3 regions of the Enterococcus diestrammenae genome follow, and region 3 is predicted to be linked to each of the others. Evidence: riboswitches for the same ligand, from Rfam matches in the RefSeq annotation. Region 3 holds a riboswitch; each other region holds the start of a gene.
What was found. Region 3 has a riboswitch for thiamine pyrophosphate ahead of ACO03U_RS12585 (ECF transporter S component). Riboswitches for the same ligand answer to the same signal wherever they lie in the genome.
Positions count from the first base shown of each region.

Region 1 (4,202 bases), on a different contig from region 3:
AGCAATTTGGCGAAAGGGGCGTTGAATTTGTCCCGCCATCAAGTCATCGTCAAGGAGCTGCCAGCAATCCAAAACCTCGGAGGCATGGATATCTTGTGTACCGATAAGACTGGCACGATTACGGAAGATCGGGTGGTTTTGGTGGAACATCTTGATCCATTAGGTGAAGTAAATCAGCAGGTCTTGCAGCTGGCTTATCTGAATTCCCACTATCAAACCGGTTGGAAAAATGTGATGGATGTGGCGGTGATCGAGTATTTTCAAAAGCAAAACCAATCACTGCCCTACCAAGAGATTGTGAAGATTGACGAATTACCTTTTGATTTTTCGCGGCGGCGTTTGTCTGTCATCCTCCAGGTGGATGGGTACCAACTGATGATTACCAAAGGCGCGGTGGAGGAGATGGCGGATGTCTGCAAATACGTCGAAATTGCTGGTCAGGTGCAATTGTTGACTCCGGCCCTCAAAGAAACCATGGGGCGCCTCAATCAAGAATTAAATGAACAGGGGATGCGGGTGATAGCAGTCGCCGTCAAACGGGATGCCCACAAGGACGCTACTTATACGGTGGCAGATGAAAACGACTTGACCTTGATCGGCTACATGGCCTTTTTGGACCCGGCTAAAGCATCGGCTGCCAGTGCTCTCGCAGCCTTGAAAGACCATGGCGTGACGGTCAAAGTCCTGACTGGCGACAATCCTTTCGTAGCAAAAAAAGTCTGCAGTGATGTCGGAATCGCTGTGGGGGAAATTTTGTTAGGTAGCGATATCGAGGCCCTCAGTGATGAGGAACTGGCTGCAAAAGTTGGTGAAACCCATCTTTATGCCAAACTCAATCCCATGCAAAAAGCGCGCCTGATTGGTGTTATGCAGCAAAAGGGTCATACTGTTGGCTTCATGGGAGATGGAATCAATGATGCGCCAGCTTTGCGGAAGGCTGATGTGGGGATCTCGGTGGATACCGCAGCGGATATCACCAAAGATGCGAGTTCGATCATCTTGCTGGAAAAATCCTTGCAAGTCTTGGAGACGGGGGTCATCGAAGGGCGCAAAGTCTTTTTCAATATGATGAAATATATCAAGATTACTTTGTCCTCTAACTTTGGCAACGTCTTTTCGATTTTAGCTGCCAGTGCCTTCCTACCCTTTTTGCCGATGGTGTCTCTGCAATTGTTACTGCAAAACTTGATCTATGATTTTGCCCAGCTGACGATACCTTGGGACCATGTGGATGAAGAAGAGTTGCGGCAACCAGCTAGTTGGCAAATCAAGGATATCTTCCGCTTTACTGTGGTGATTGGTCCGGTGAGCTCGCTTTTTGATATTTTGACTTACTTGGTGATGTGGTTTGCTTTAGGTGCCAATACTGTGGCCACTGCAGGACTGTTCCAAACAGGTTGGTTTTTAGTAGGTTTAACGACCCAAACGTTAGTGGTTCATTTGATTCGCACTAGAAAACTATCCTTTATCCAAAGTCGTGCTTCTTGGCCAGTCTTATTGGCAAGTGGTGGGGCGCTAGCAGCAGGCTTTTTGCTAGTCTTAACGCCCCTCGGTCAATTTTTCGATTTTTCCCGCTTACCAGGGGCCTACTTTGGTTGGTTCTTCTTGATCGTCGCTGGCTACTTGGTGACGTTGGAAGCAGTCAAGCACGTGTATATTCGTAAGACCGGGAGTTGGTTGTAAGAAAGGCAAGCGCTAAAAAGAAGCTGTGTCTTTGAAGTGTTTATTTGAAACTCAGAGGTTCGGTTACAACTTACACTCTTGAGTTTTCGACTAGCTTGCTATATGATAACAGCAAGTGAATTTTGTTTGCGGGGGGACGCTGCGGCGTTGAGAAGGTAAAACCTGACCCTTTGAACCTGTTTGGTTGAGACCAGCGTAGGGAGCAATTGTCTGAGGGAAAGATCGTTTTTTCAAGGCACTCTTCTGCTGGGAGAGTGCCTTTTCTGTCGTCTTTTTTCGAGAGTAAGGGATAGAGCAGCATACATGAAAATCTTCAAATGCCAACTTCAGCGATGTATGCCGTAATCAAGGCGCTTTCATAGAAAATTCAGGTGAAACCGATGCCTGCTAACGAGTATCCTGGGGCAATCCTGCCTGTTGAGAGAGGCAGGCGTTTGGTGGGCCTTTTGAACTGGCTGTCTTCTTTCCTGTGAATGAAATGTAGCGATTTTTGCATCGATGATAAGTTTCAGAGAGGAGCAGATTCATGAAAAAAGTAGTTAGTATAGCTGGCTCAGATTGTAGCGGTGGCGCGGGGATTCAAGCGGATTTGAAGACTTTTGCGGCTCACGGAGTGTACGGGATGTCGATCGTCACTTCAGTGGTGGCGGAAAATACAGTGCGGGTGATTTCTTATCAAGACATGACACCGACTGTGATTTGCCAGCAGGCGGACGCGGTATTTGAGGATATTTTTCCAGAAGCGGTGAAAATCGGGATGCTCTCCAGTCGGGAAACCATGCAAGCCGTGGCTACTAGTCTCAAAAAATGGCAACCGCAAAACGTGGTCCTAGATCCGGTGATGTATGCCAAAAACGGGGATGCTTTGATGGATCCCACAGCCATTGATACCTTGATTGCCGAAGTTTTACCTCTGGCAGATGTCATCACCCCCAACATCCCTGAAGCGGAAAAGATTGCGAATCGGACAATTACGACTTTAGCGGAGATGGAAGCAGCTTGCCGGGCAATCCAGCAAGTCTGTGGTGCCGCAGTACTGATCAAAGGGGGCCACAAGACGGGAGCGGCGACGGATGTTTTATTTGATGGGCATGATTTTTACCACTATTCCGTCGAACGAGTAGATACGAAAAATACCCACGGCACCGGCTGTACTTTTTCTTCCGCGATTGCTTCTGAGCTGGCTTTGGGACGGGCACTACCGGAAGCTGTTGCAAAAGCTAAGGACTACATCACCATGGCAATCACCCATTCCTTAGCGCTAGGCAAGGGGCATGGTCCGACAAATCATTTCTACCAAGTGTATCGTCAAGGATTGGAGGAGCAAGCATGAATCCCTATCAAACGGCTTTAAACAAAGTGCAGGAACAAAATCCACTAGTACACCATTTGACCAACTATGTCACGGTGAACGATTGTGCCAATATTACCTTAGCGATTGGTGGTTCGCCGATTATGGCAGATGATCTAGAGGAAGTCGCAGCGATTACTGAATTGGCACAAGCAGTGGTGATCAATATCGGTACCCTCAATGCCCGTACGGTTGAGGCGATGGTGTTAGCTGGTAAAAAGGCCAATCAACTGGGAATTCCTGTGATTTTGGATCCGGTGGGCGCGGGAGCCTCAGCTTTGCGGAACCAGACGTTGGCACGTTTACTGGCAGAAGTTTACTTTGCGGTGATTCGTGGCAATCTTTCAGAAATACGCTTTTTGGCCGGTTTTGCCAGCGTCAACCAAGGTGTCGATGTTTCGCAGGCGGATCTTTTGACAGTACAAGACAGTCAAGCCGTGGCCCAGCAGTTGGCGCTAGCTCGACAAGCGGTGGTGGTGATTACTGGGAAAGTCGACGTGGTCAGTGATGGCTTGCAGGTGGCGCTTATTGAAAACGGCCATCCCACAATGAGTCGCATCACTGGGACTGGTTGTATGTTGAGTTCGTTGTTGGGGAGTTTTTGTGGTAGTCAAAAAGATTACTTTAGCGCCAGTGTGGCTGCTACTCTGGCGATGGGTATCAGCGGGGAAATCGCCCATGAAAAAACGCAGCACCAAGGTACGGGGAGCTTTCGGGTGGCCTTGCTAGATGCGGTGAGTCAGTTGACCCCAGCTACCATGGAACAAAGGGGGCGACTACAAATTGTCAAAGCCTGATTATGCACTGTATTTGGTGACAGATGCCAGCTGTGTCGCCGGGGATTCCCTGTTGGCTGCTGTGTCCGAAGCGCTAGCCGGTGGCGTGACGATGCTGCAGTTACGGGAAAAAGAATTAGCCAGTCGTGCCTTTTACGAAGAAGCGCTGGCTATGAAACAGTTGGCGCATCAGTATCGCGTGCCCTTGATTATCAATGACCGCTTGGACATCGCCTTGGCTTGCGACGCAGATGGTCTCCACGTGGGGCAACAGGATTTACCCGTCGCCGCAGCCCGCAGATTGCTAGGCCCAGATAAACTGATCGGCGCCTCTGTCCAAACCGTCGCCGAAGCTATCCAAGCCCAACATGATGGGGCGGACTACCTCGGTG
Region 1 covers NZ_JBMRGR010000021.1:29,820-34,021, forward strand. The annotation lists gene mgtA (magnesium-translocating P-type ATPase) at 1-1,683, shown strand, start outside; TPP riboswitch at 1,804-1,902, shown strand; gene thiD (bifunctional hydroxymethylpyrimidine kinase/phosphomethylpyrimidine kinase) at 2,210-3,016, shown strand; gene thiM (hydroxyethylthiazole kinase) at 3,013-3,831, shown strand; gene thiE (thiamine phosphate synthase) at 3,818-4,202, shown strand, end outside.
Region 1: another riboswitch for thiamine pyrophosphate. It lies ahead of thiD (bifunctional hydroxymethylpyrimidine kinase/phosphomethylpyrimidine kinase); the one in region 3 lies ahead of ACO03U_RS12585 (ECF transporter S component).

Region 2 (4,202 bases), on a different contig from region 3:
TTAGCGCTAGTCGCTTATTCAAATTGATGCCGAAATTTAATAATGTTTTACATCCATCTCAAAATATCCCAACACTTCAGCCGTTGCTTCTTTTACAGGAGTTACCGATTTTAGTTCCCCCTGAACGACTACCCGCTTGGTCCCGCCGATTTCATTACAAGTAATCAAAGTGACTAGTTTTTTGTCTGGGACTTCTTCAATGTACTGCGTCTCAGTGGGTAAAACAGTAATATTCAAGGTAGCGGTATACTCATAGATATTTTCCAAATCTGTCAGATAAATGGCGTCACCAATTTGAGTCTGATCTAATGGTTCGAATAAATACCCTTTATCATAGGCACGATGACTGGCCAGAGAATAATTGCCCGCCCCCATCTTTTGATCAGGAAACATGGTGCCAGCACCCCACAAGAGAGATTCGTTGGCAACACCTCTAAAGATTGGTAAATTAATGCCCACTTTGGGTATGGCGATACCACCGACTACTGGTAAGTTACGATTTTGCCATTGGGCTTTGAAAACCGTCTCGGAGCTAGCAGGAACTACCGCTTCAAAATCAAAGCTCGCTTCTTTTTCTTCATTTTTTACGATGTCTTCTCTCGTAAGCTTAGAAACCGCAAATTTTTCGCCATTATGGTCGATAATCACGTTTTTGATTTGATTATTAAAAACCAATACCAGTCCGACTACCAAAAGCAGTAGTAAAAAGATATTGATAAGCCAATTTCTTCCCCGATGTTTTTTCTTTTTCATAATAAGCCCCGCCCTCATTTGATTGCTAGCGCCTTTATTTTACCATAGAAAACAGCACACCGGCTATGGTAGCTCCAGACAGCCTCGCTAGTTTTAAGAAAACGCAACCTTCTTTTGCGGAGCGGATTTTCTAAAAATTGGCTGGACTAGCAAAAGATTGCAAAAGAAAGCCCTTTCTGTAATCAAACTTTAAAGGAAACGAAACACCACGAAATCCCTCGTTGTTGTATGATGGTAGTATCGGGAAAAAGGAGGGGGCGCCCCATGACAAAAATGATTTACATACATATTGATACTACCAGCAATGCCGTTTTGTCACGGGGCATTAGTCCCTTAGAATTTTATCATGGCATCGTCCATCAGCCAAAAAATCTCCTGCTTCTAGACCCTTCCTCTGATTACGGTGAATATGAAACCCACACCGGTTTGAAAATTTTGCGGGGAAATGAAGGCGTCAAACAGTATTTCGATGAACTGGCTCGCAATCGGATTTCTGAGGATATCAAATGGATTGACTTTAATGACAGTGCCCTGCTAAAAGAACTGACACCCTTAGAAATCAGTGAGTTGCTGTATTTTGGCCACATGAAAACCCATCTCCACTCGCCATTTTTCTATAAACTGCAGAATAATTTCGTTTACTTCGATTTGAAAGACGAGCTTTCCCGGGTTTACTATCGCTATTTAGATGAGTATTATCGGATTCTCGCTGACAAACTCACTCGGACAGTCTTGGAAAAAATCAACGACCGCCGTTCATTTTTCCGCAAAGCAACTCCAGTAGAAAAACTTGATATCAGTCTTTTACGAGAGATGAAAGGTCTTTTTCAAGAAGGTGTCGTCTTTTGCTTCCAGTCGGCCCACACAGAAGGCCAAGATTATAAAATTCCCATCTACTTAATTGAAGATGGTAGTTTTCGAAAAAATGAGGAACTTACCAAAGATGACATGCTCGTCGGCCATTTGATTTACCAACAAGACCGACGCCAATGGCAAGTGACCTACGAAGACAAAGATCTCCTTTTTCTAACCAATTAAAGTAAGCCTGTAAAAATACAGGATGGCCTTATTTTTCGAAGCATCCCTCAAAATATCAGGGAACCAATTATAGGCGACTATAAAACAGGCCTCATTCCTCAGTTTTTTTACTGATTTCTGCTTAGATCTTAGATGAAACTGGCTATTTAAGGCTTCTGACAGCCGAAATTTTGACCTTCCTTGATCCAGCAAAAAAGCTGCATTTTCCAAATGATGTGGAAAATGCAGCTTTTTTAGTGGTTCAATCACTTAACGGTTGCCGATAAGTACCGGTTTACAACTTATTTTGTAGCCGACCAAACACCATGATCGTCTTTCGGGATAAACAACCTAGGAGCAACTTTGACCAGAATCACCAAAACTACCGCTACATAGATGATATTCCCTAAAGCGGAGGCACCGTTGACGGAAAAAGAATACAGCCAAGGACTCATATTTTCTGGTGCATAGGCGCCCCAAACGAAGACCCCCGCCCAAAAATGCCAAAACCAACGGGAGAGACACGCAAGCACCGCACCCAAGACAATGTACAGCACCATCTGTTTTTGATAACCTTTTTGCACACTAAGGCGAACTTTAGTCCCCAACAAGCCGCCCAAGCCACCAAAGGCAAAAGCAAAGGGGTATTCAAAAATGATTTGCGGGACACTGATAAAGTTCTTCATCGCCGAACCTAAGACGATATTTAACAAGCCCCAGACAAAGCCTGCTGTCATCCCTGCCAGCGCACCTCGCCGATAAGAATACAACACCAACGGCACCAACCCTAAAGACAAATCCAAGGCTGCATTTGCCGTTTGGATGGGAATATAAGACAAAGCCATCCCCATCGCGGCGATAATCGTTCCTTCGATCCAGACTCGCAGATTTTTATTCATAAAAAAACTCCTCCATTGCAGATTATAGAACAGTCACAATCTACAAAGGAGAAGTATATGCTACTTCTAAGTCGTCACAATTCCTACGCTCGCATTATCGAGACAGGTACAGAGGGTTTAGAGTTCACTCATTCTCAGCCAATGGCATGGCTCCCCTTTGTGATCGTGTTCTATATTCAGTTATTTTGGTACAGCTCCATCTTAGCATATTTTTCAGAAAATGGAAGAGGAATTTCAGCCTTCCGTTTCCTCTTGTAAGCTGTCGGCTTTTGCCAACATTTGGTAGGTAGCGGTAAAGGTGGGGCAGACATCATCTGGTATCTGGTAGTCTGCTGTAAGTTCCCGTAATTGGGCAAACGTTGCCGAAAGATCCGGATTTTCAGTAGTCTCCGCCAATTTTTGGCTGATGCTATCATAGAGAGCTTTCACCTGAAAAACTTCTGGATGATGAGCGCCATGAGCACGGGTAATCGCCGTGGTGTATAAATCGAGGGTTGCTTGATTTTCTTTGAGATAGTCGGTCACTTTAGTCATTCATAATCCTTCTTTCAATAAATGCTTAAATTTTCTTGCCATCACGAAGTATACCTGTCTGGCTAGCAGAAGAACTTGATGGCTATCAAGAAAAACATTTTTAATCCGAAAGAGGATACCAGGACCCACCAAAATTGACGATAAAGCTTATGAACGATGGCAGGTCGACGATGGATAACGGTAAATTCTCGGCTCCTAAGTCTCCCTATTTTCCCTTCCCCACGCAAAAAAAGCAGTCCACCAAGTTAGTGGCCCTGCTTCTTTTGCAATTGCTTATTGTGGTTGATTGGTTTCAAACAAAGGACTAACTGGTTTGTTTTCATGGATTCGCTTAATCGCTTCACCCATCAAAGCACTAACAGAGATCTCATCGATTTTTTCAATCTTACGGTCTTCTGGCAAGTTGATGGAATCGGTCACGACTAAGCGTTCGATAGCGGAGTCTGAAATCCGTTGCATCGCAGGACCAGAAAGAACTGGATGCGTACAAGAAGCATAAACACTCTTAGCACCGGCTTCTTTCAAAGCATTGGCAGCTAAAGTGATGGTGCCGGCTGTATCGATCATGTCGTCGATCAGGACACAAGTTTTGCCTTCAACATGTCCGATGATATTCATGACTTCAGCAACGTTAGCTTTTGGCCGACGTTTGTCAATGATGGCAATCGGCGCTTTCAAGAACTCGGCCAATTTACGTGCCCGTGTCACACCACCGTGGTCAGGCGATACCACAACCACGTCATCTCCTTGAATTCCTTTGTCCAAGAAATAGTTGGCAATCAATGGTGCCCCCATCAAGTGGTCCACTGGAATATCAAAGAATCCTTGAATTTGAGCCGCATGCAAATCTAGACAGACAAGGCGATTAGCTCCTGCTTTTTCAATCATATTGGCAACTAATTTGGCAGTGATTGGTTCACGAGAGCGTGCTTTACGGTCTTGGCGAGCATAACCATAATACGGCATAACCACATTGATAGTTTTCGCACTAGCCCGTTT
Region 2 covers NZ_JBMRGR010000006.1:45,019-49,220, reverse strand. The annotation lists gene ACO03U_RS05765 (class A sortase) at 37-753, opposite strand; gene ACO03U_RS05760 (hypothetical protein) at 1,018-1,791, shown strand; gene thiT (energy-coupled thiamine transporter ThiT) at 2,073-2,669, opposite strand; TPP riboswitch at 2,733-2,836, opposite strand; gene ACO03U_RS05750 (iron-sulfur cluster repair di-iron protein, ric) at 2,904-3,203, opposite strand; gene ACO03U_RS05745 (ribose-phosphate diphosphokinase) at 3,477-4,202, opposite strand, start outside.
Region 2: another riboswitch for thiamine pyrophosphate. It lies ahead of thiT (energy-coupled thiamine transporter ThiT); the one in region 3 lies ahead of ACO03U_RS12585 (ECF transporter S component).

Region 3 (4,202 bases):
GACTTCCCGCAACATCTCGGAAATCCCCTGGACCACCACCAAAATGCCGTAAACAAAATTTTGCGGCAAGCCCTGTTGTTCCAGATACAATAACAATTTCTCAAAGGAGACTCCCATGGCAAAAACCAAACCCAAGCCAGCAAAAGCAAAACAACGACTGGCTAGCACAAATGCCGTGCTCTCTGGATTGCCTTGCATAATCACCGCCCACCCAGCACTGACCGCTGGCAATATCGGCAAGACAAGCAAGGTCAGCAGACTTGCAAAGTGCTTTCTCACCACTAAAACGCCAAAGCAACAACCGATAATTACCAAGTTCAGCCAAAGCGTAGAACTGAAAGAAAGCACCAACGTTAATCCCAAGATCAAAACCGTCAGATTGACTACTTGAGTGGTTTGAGTAACAGCAGTAGTTTGTGCTTTTACATTCAGCGAGTCAGTAGTGATGGGTTTTTCCTTTGCTTCACTAAGTAAACTCATTTTCTCGACTCCTTTTTTAAGTCCTGCAACTGTCCTGCCGCCAAGTGAACATGATGACGGCTGATTTGTGCCAATGGTTGCATGCGATGGGACACTACTAAAACAGCCTCTTGCTGACTCTTTTTTGCCAAGACATCAGCAAAAAAGTCGCACCCCCGCTGATCCAAACTAGCAAAAGGTTCATCTAACAATAACAACTCCCAAGGTCGTGACAAAATTCCTAACAACTGCACCATCTTCTTTTGCCCCTCACTCAGATGATAGATACTCCTATCCAAAAACTCCCTCAGTCCCAATTTTTGCAAGCTGGCCTCTTGCTCTGCCGTCAGTTGATCTGCTTGCCAACCCCAAGAAACTAGCTCTTCTCGCACCGTCAATCCGGTAAACTGGTGCTGAGGATCTTGCACCCCTAGCGAAACTCGCCGATAAAGTGAGCGCCTCTTTGGTAGCGGTCGCCCTTCATAAAGATAACGTCCTCGGTATTTTTCCAGCTGCATAATCGTCCGCAACAAAGTGGATTTGCCACTACCATTGGCCCCAGTCAAAGTGGTCAAGCCGGTTTGAAAGGTAAAATCACTAGGCTGCAACAAGGGCCGACCTTTTTCAAATCCATAGCTAACTTGCTGCAACTGTAAACTCGCTGCATCTTCACATCCGCTCGCCATCGCAAGGGACCATTGCGGCTCGTGGTCTGGCAAATCCGCCACTGGCAACTCCTGCAAATGCCCCTCAGCAAGCAACAAGTGCCGATCCACCACTTCCTGATAACCTGCTAGATCATGATCCGCTAACAAAATCGTCTTTCCCAGATCCCGCAACTGAGCCAACAGTTGCAATAAACGCCGACGACTGGCGGGATCGATGCTGGCAAAAGGTTCATCTAACAACAATATTGGCGAATCTAAAGCCAATAATACCGTCAAGGCACAACGCTGTTTTTCCCCTCCAGAAAGCTGATGAAACGGCTGATCCATCAGCGCTATCGTATCTGCCAACTGACAAGCTTGTTGCATCTTTTTGGCAATTTTGCTCGGTGGTGTCTGAACATTTTCCAAAGCAAAGATCAGCTCCCGCCGCAGACTCCCCATTGCAAATTGTCGACTGGGATTTTGCATCAGCAAGCCAGCCAGTTGAGCTTTTTGACAACCTACTACCTCTCGCAGATTACGCCCAGCCAGAAAAATATCCCCCTCATAGGATAAGTCCAGCACTCCCGCTAGTAGGCGCAACAAAGTGGATTTACCACTACCGCTGTCTCCTCTAAGCAAACAAAATTCCCCTGCTGCTAACTTTAGCTGACAGTCTTTTAAAATCGGGGCCGCATCACTAGTCCTTCCCAATTGCCACAAACTCAGTCCTTGTAATGCAATCATCCTCCCGTCACCGCCAATTGTTGGACTTTATCATAAAGTTTCATGATGGCCTGCACTAAAATCATCCCGAAGAAAATCACCGAAAGCAGCCTTACTATCAATAAGCTCACCACCATGCCTACGCCTAGTGCCCCATAGCCAAATTTGAAAAATTCATAGAAAAAGCTCAACGCCGTCGTCCCAAATGCTCCGATTAGCAAGTGCCAACTATCATAACGGCGATATCGTCCTGCTAAAAAGCCCAACTCCGTCCCAGCGCCCTGCAACAGCCCCGAAACTAACACTCCCGGCCCAAAATAACTGCCATACAGCATCTCTGCCAAAGCTGCCAGCACTTCCCCTAGCACTGCGCTTCCCGGCCGTCGCACCAACATCCCCGCCACCGGTGCTGCCATCGTCCACAACCCGAACAAGATTTCATTGGCAAAAGGGCCATAGCCCAAAGGCGTCAAAACCGCCGTCAATAATGCATACAACACCCCCGCTCCCATAAAAATCGCTCCAAACAAAAACGCAATCAACGCTAGGAACAATACTTCTTGTAACCGCCATTTTTTCATCAAAAAAACCCCTTTCCTCATTCAATTACGAAACGAAAAGGGGCAGACCGATACCGTGATGAACTATCCACTAGCTTTGGAGAGAGTTTCCCCTCCAAAAAAGAAACACCCCACCAGATTTTTCTCTGATGGGGTGCATAAATAAGCCAATTCATGGTTGATCCTAGACATTTCCCTGCGTCAGTCCTAACTGTATCAGGTTCAATGGGTATAATCTCAGCTTTGCAGCACCCCAAATGTTTCTATTCAAATGTGACCACAGTGTAGCACATAATGTTGCCAAGTACCATATTTTTCGATGAAATTGTGAGAATGGTACGGATAGCTATTTTTTCGATGCCAAGACACTCTCCAGATAACGCTTGGCAGGGGCACAGCGTTCACGCTTTTCTTCCACTTTCCACACCACTTCAAGTTTTCGAGACAATCCGCTTCGAAAACAGACAAGCCCCTCTCACTCCCGCCACTCCCCGAAAAATATTTTGCAGGGGTATAGCGTCCATGCCTTACTTCCGATTTCCACCTCACTTCAAGTTTTCGATACGATCCGCTTCGAAAACAGACAAGCCACTCTCACTCCTACTACTCCCCGAAAAATACAAAAAACCTGCCGAGGGGAATCGGCAGGCGCATCTATTGATTGAGAGGGGAACTCAATCGAAGAAAAAAACAAAACAGATTAATCTCACGAGGTCGATACTTGGGGAGTAATGACTTACTCGATGAACGTAGTATAGCACAAATTTGCCAAGTTGAGAACTATTCTCAATTAAAAAAATGATTTTTTTATCCGACCTATTCTTTTACCAAACTACTCAGCCTAGCAGACTTTTGCTATACTGAGATTAACAAGAAATGGCATCAAAAGTTTCTTTGGACTTTTAGAAAAGGTGGGGTTATATGAGTTGTCTTGGAAATATCATTTGGATGATTTTTGGTGGCCTAGTCAGCGCTATCGGTTGGTTTTTGGCTGGTTGTCTCTGGTGCATCACCATCGTAGGGATTCCCATCGGCCGTCAGTGCTTCAAATTTGCTAGTCTGGGATTGGCTCCTTTTGGCAAACAAATCATCTACAACGACAGCAACGTCAGCCTGTTGCTAAATATTATTTGGCTCCTGGTGTCGGGCATTCCTCTTGCCTTAGCCCATCTACTTAGCGCACTATTACTAACCATCACCATCATCGGTATACCTTTTGCCAAGCAATCCATGAAGATGGCCAAACTCTCCTTGATGCCCTTTGGCGCTCGGGTTGTGTCTTATTAAGATATTTTCCATAAATAAAGACCTTTTCGCTATTTTTTGTGGAAAAGGTCTGTTTTTTTAAATTATTATTATGTTATTTTAAACTTTTCGGCACTTCCACCTCAGCCATTTCCTTCATGGCAAACTCGATAATCTGCGTAGCTAGTAATTTTCGATCCCAATGCTCAGGATCACTAGTAGCCAAGCGCGTCGTCCCCTCTGAAAACATCAATAGCCCCAACATTAAGCGCGACAAGGCCACCCGTGCTCTGGCATAAGGCGTAAAGATGATTTTTTCTTGGGCTACGCTATTGTATCCCTCGATCAAACCATGATTATCTTCCAGGCGCCCCAAGAAATCAATCGCAAAGAAGTCTGCATAATAGTCCCCAAAGAAACAACGCTCTGTGTCGATAAACCCAGCAAAGTTTCCCTCAGGATCAGCAAAAACATTGTTATTGAATAGGTCAAAGTGGATTAACCGCGGTTCACTTACTTCTTCTAAAGCCTCTTCCCATTTGCGAATAAAACGTAAAATTCTACC
Region 3 covers NZ_JBMRGR010000025.1:849-5,050, reverse strand. The annotation lists gene ACO03U_RS12595 (energy-coupling factor transporter transmembrane component T) at 1-480, opposite strand, end outside; gene ACO03U_RS12590 (ATP-binding cassette domain-containing protein) at 477-1,853, opposite strand; gene ACO03U_RS12585 (ECF transporter S component) at 1,850-2,413, opposite strand; TPP riboswitch at 2,569-2,658, opposite strand; gene ACO03U_RS12580 (YccF domain-containing protein) at 3,314-3,679, shown strand; gene ACO03U_RS12575 (phosphotransferase family protein) at 3,753-4,202, opposite strand, start outside.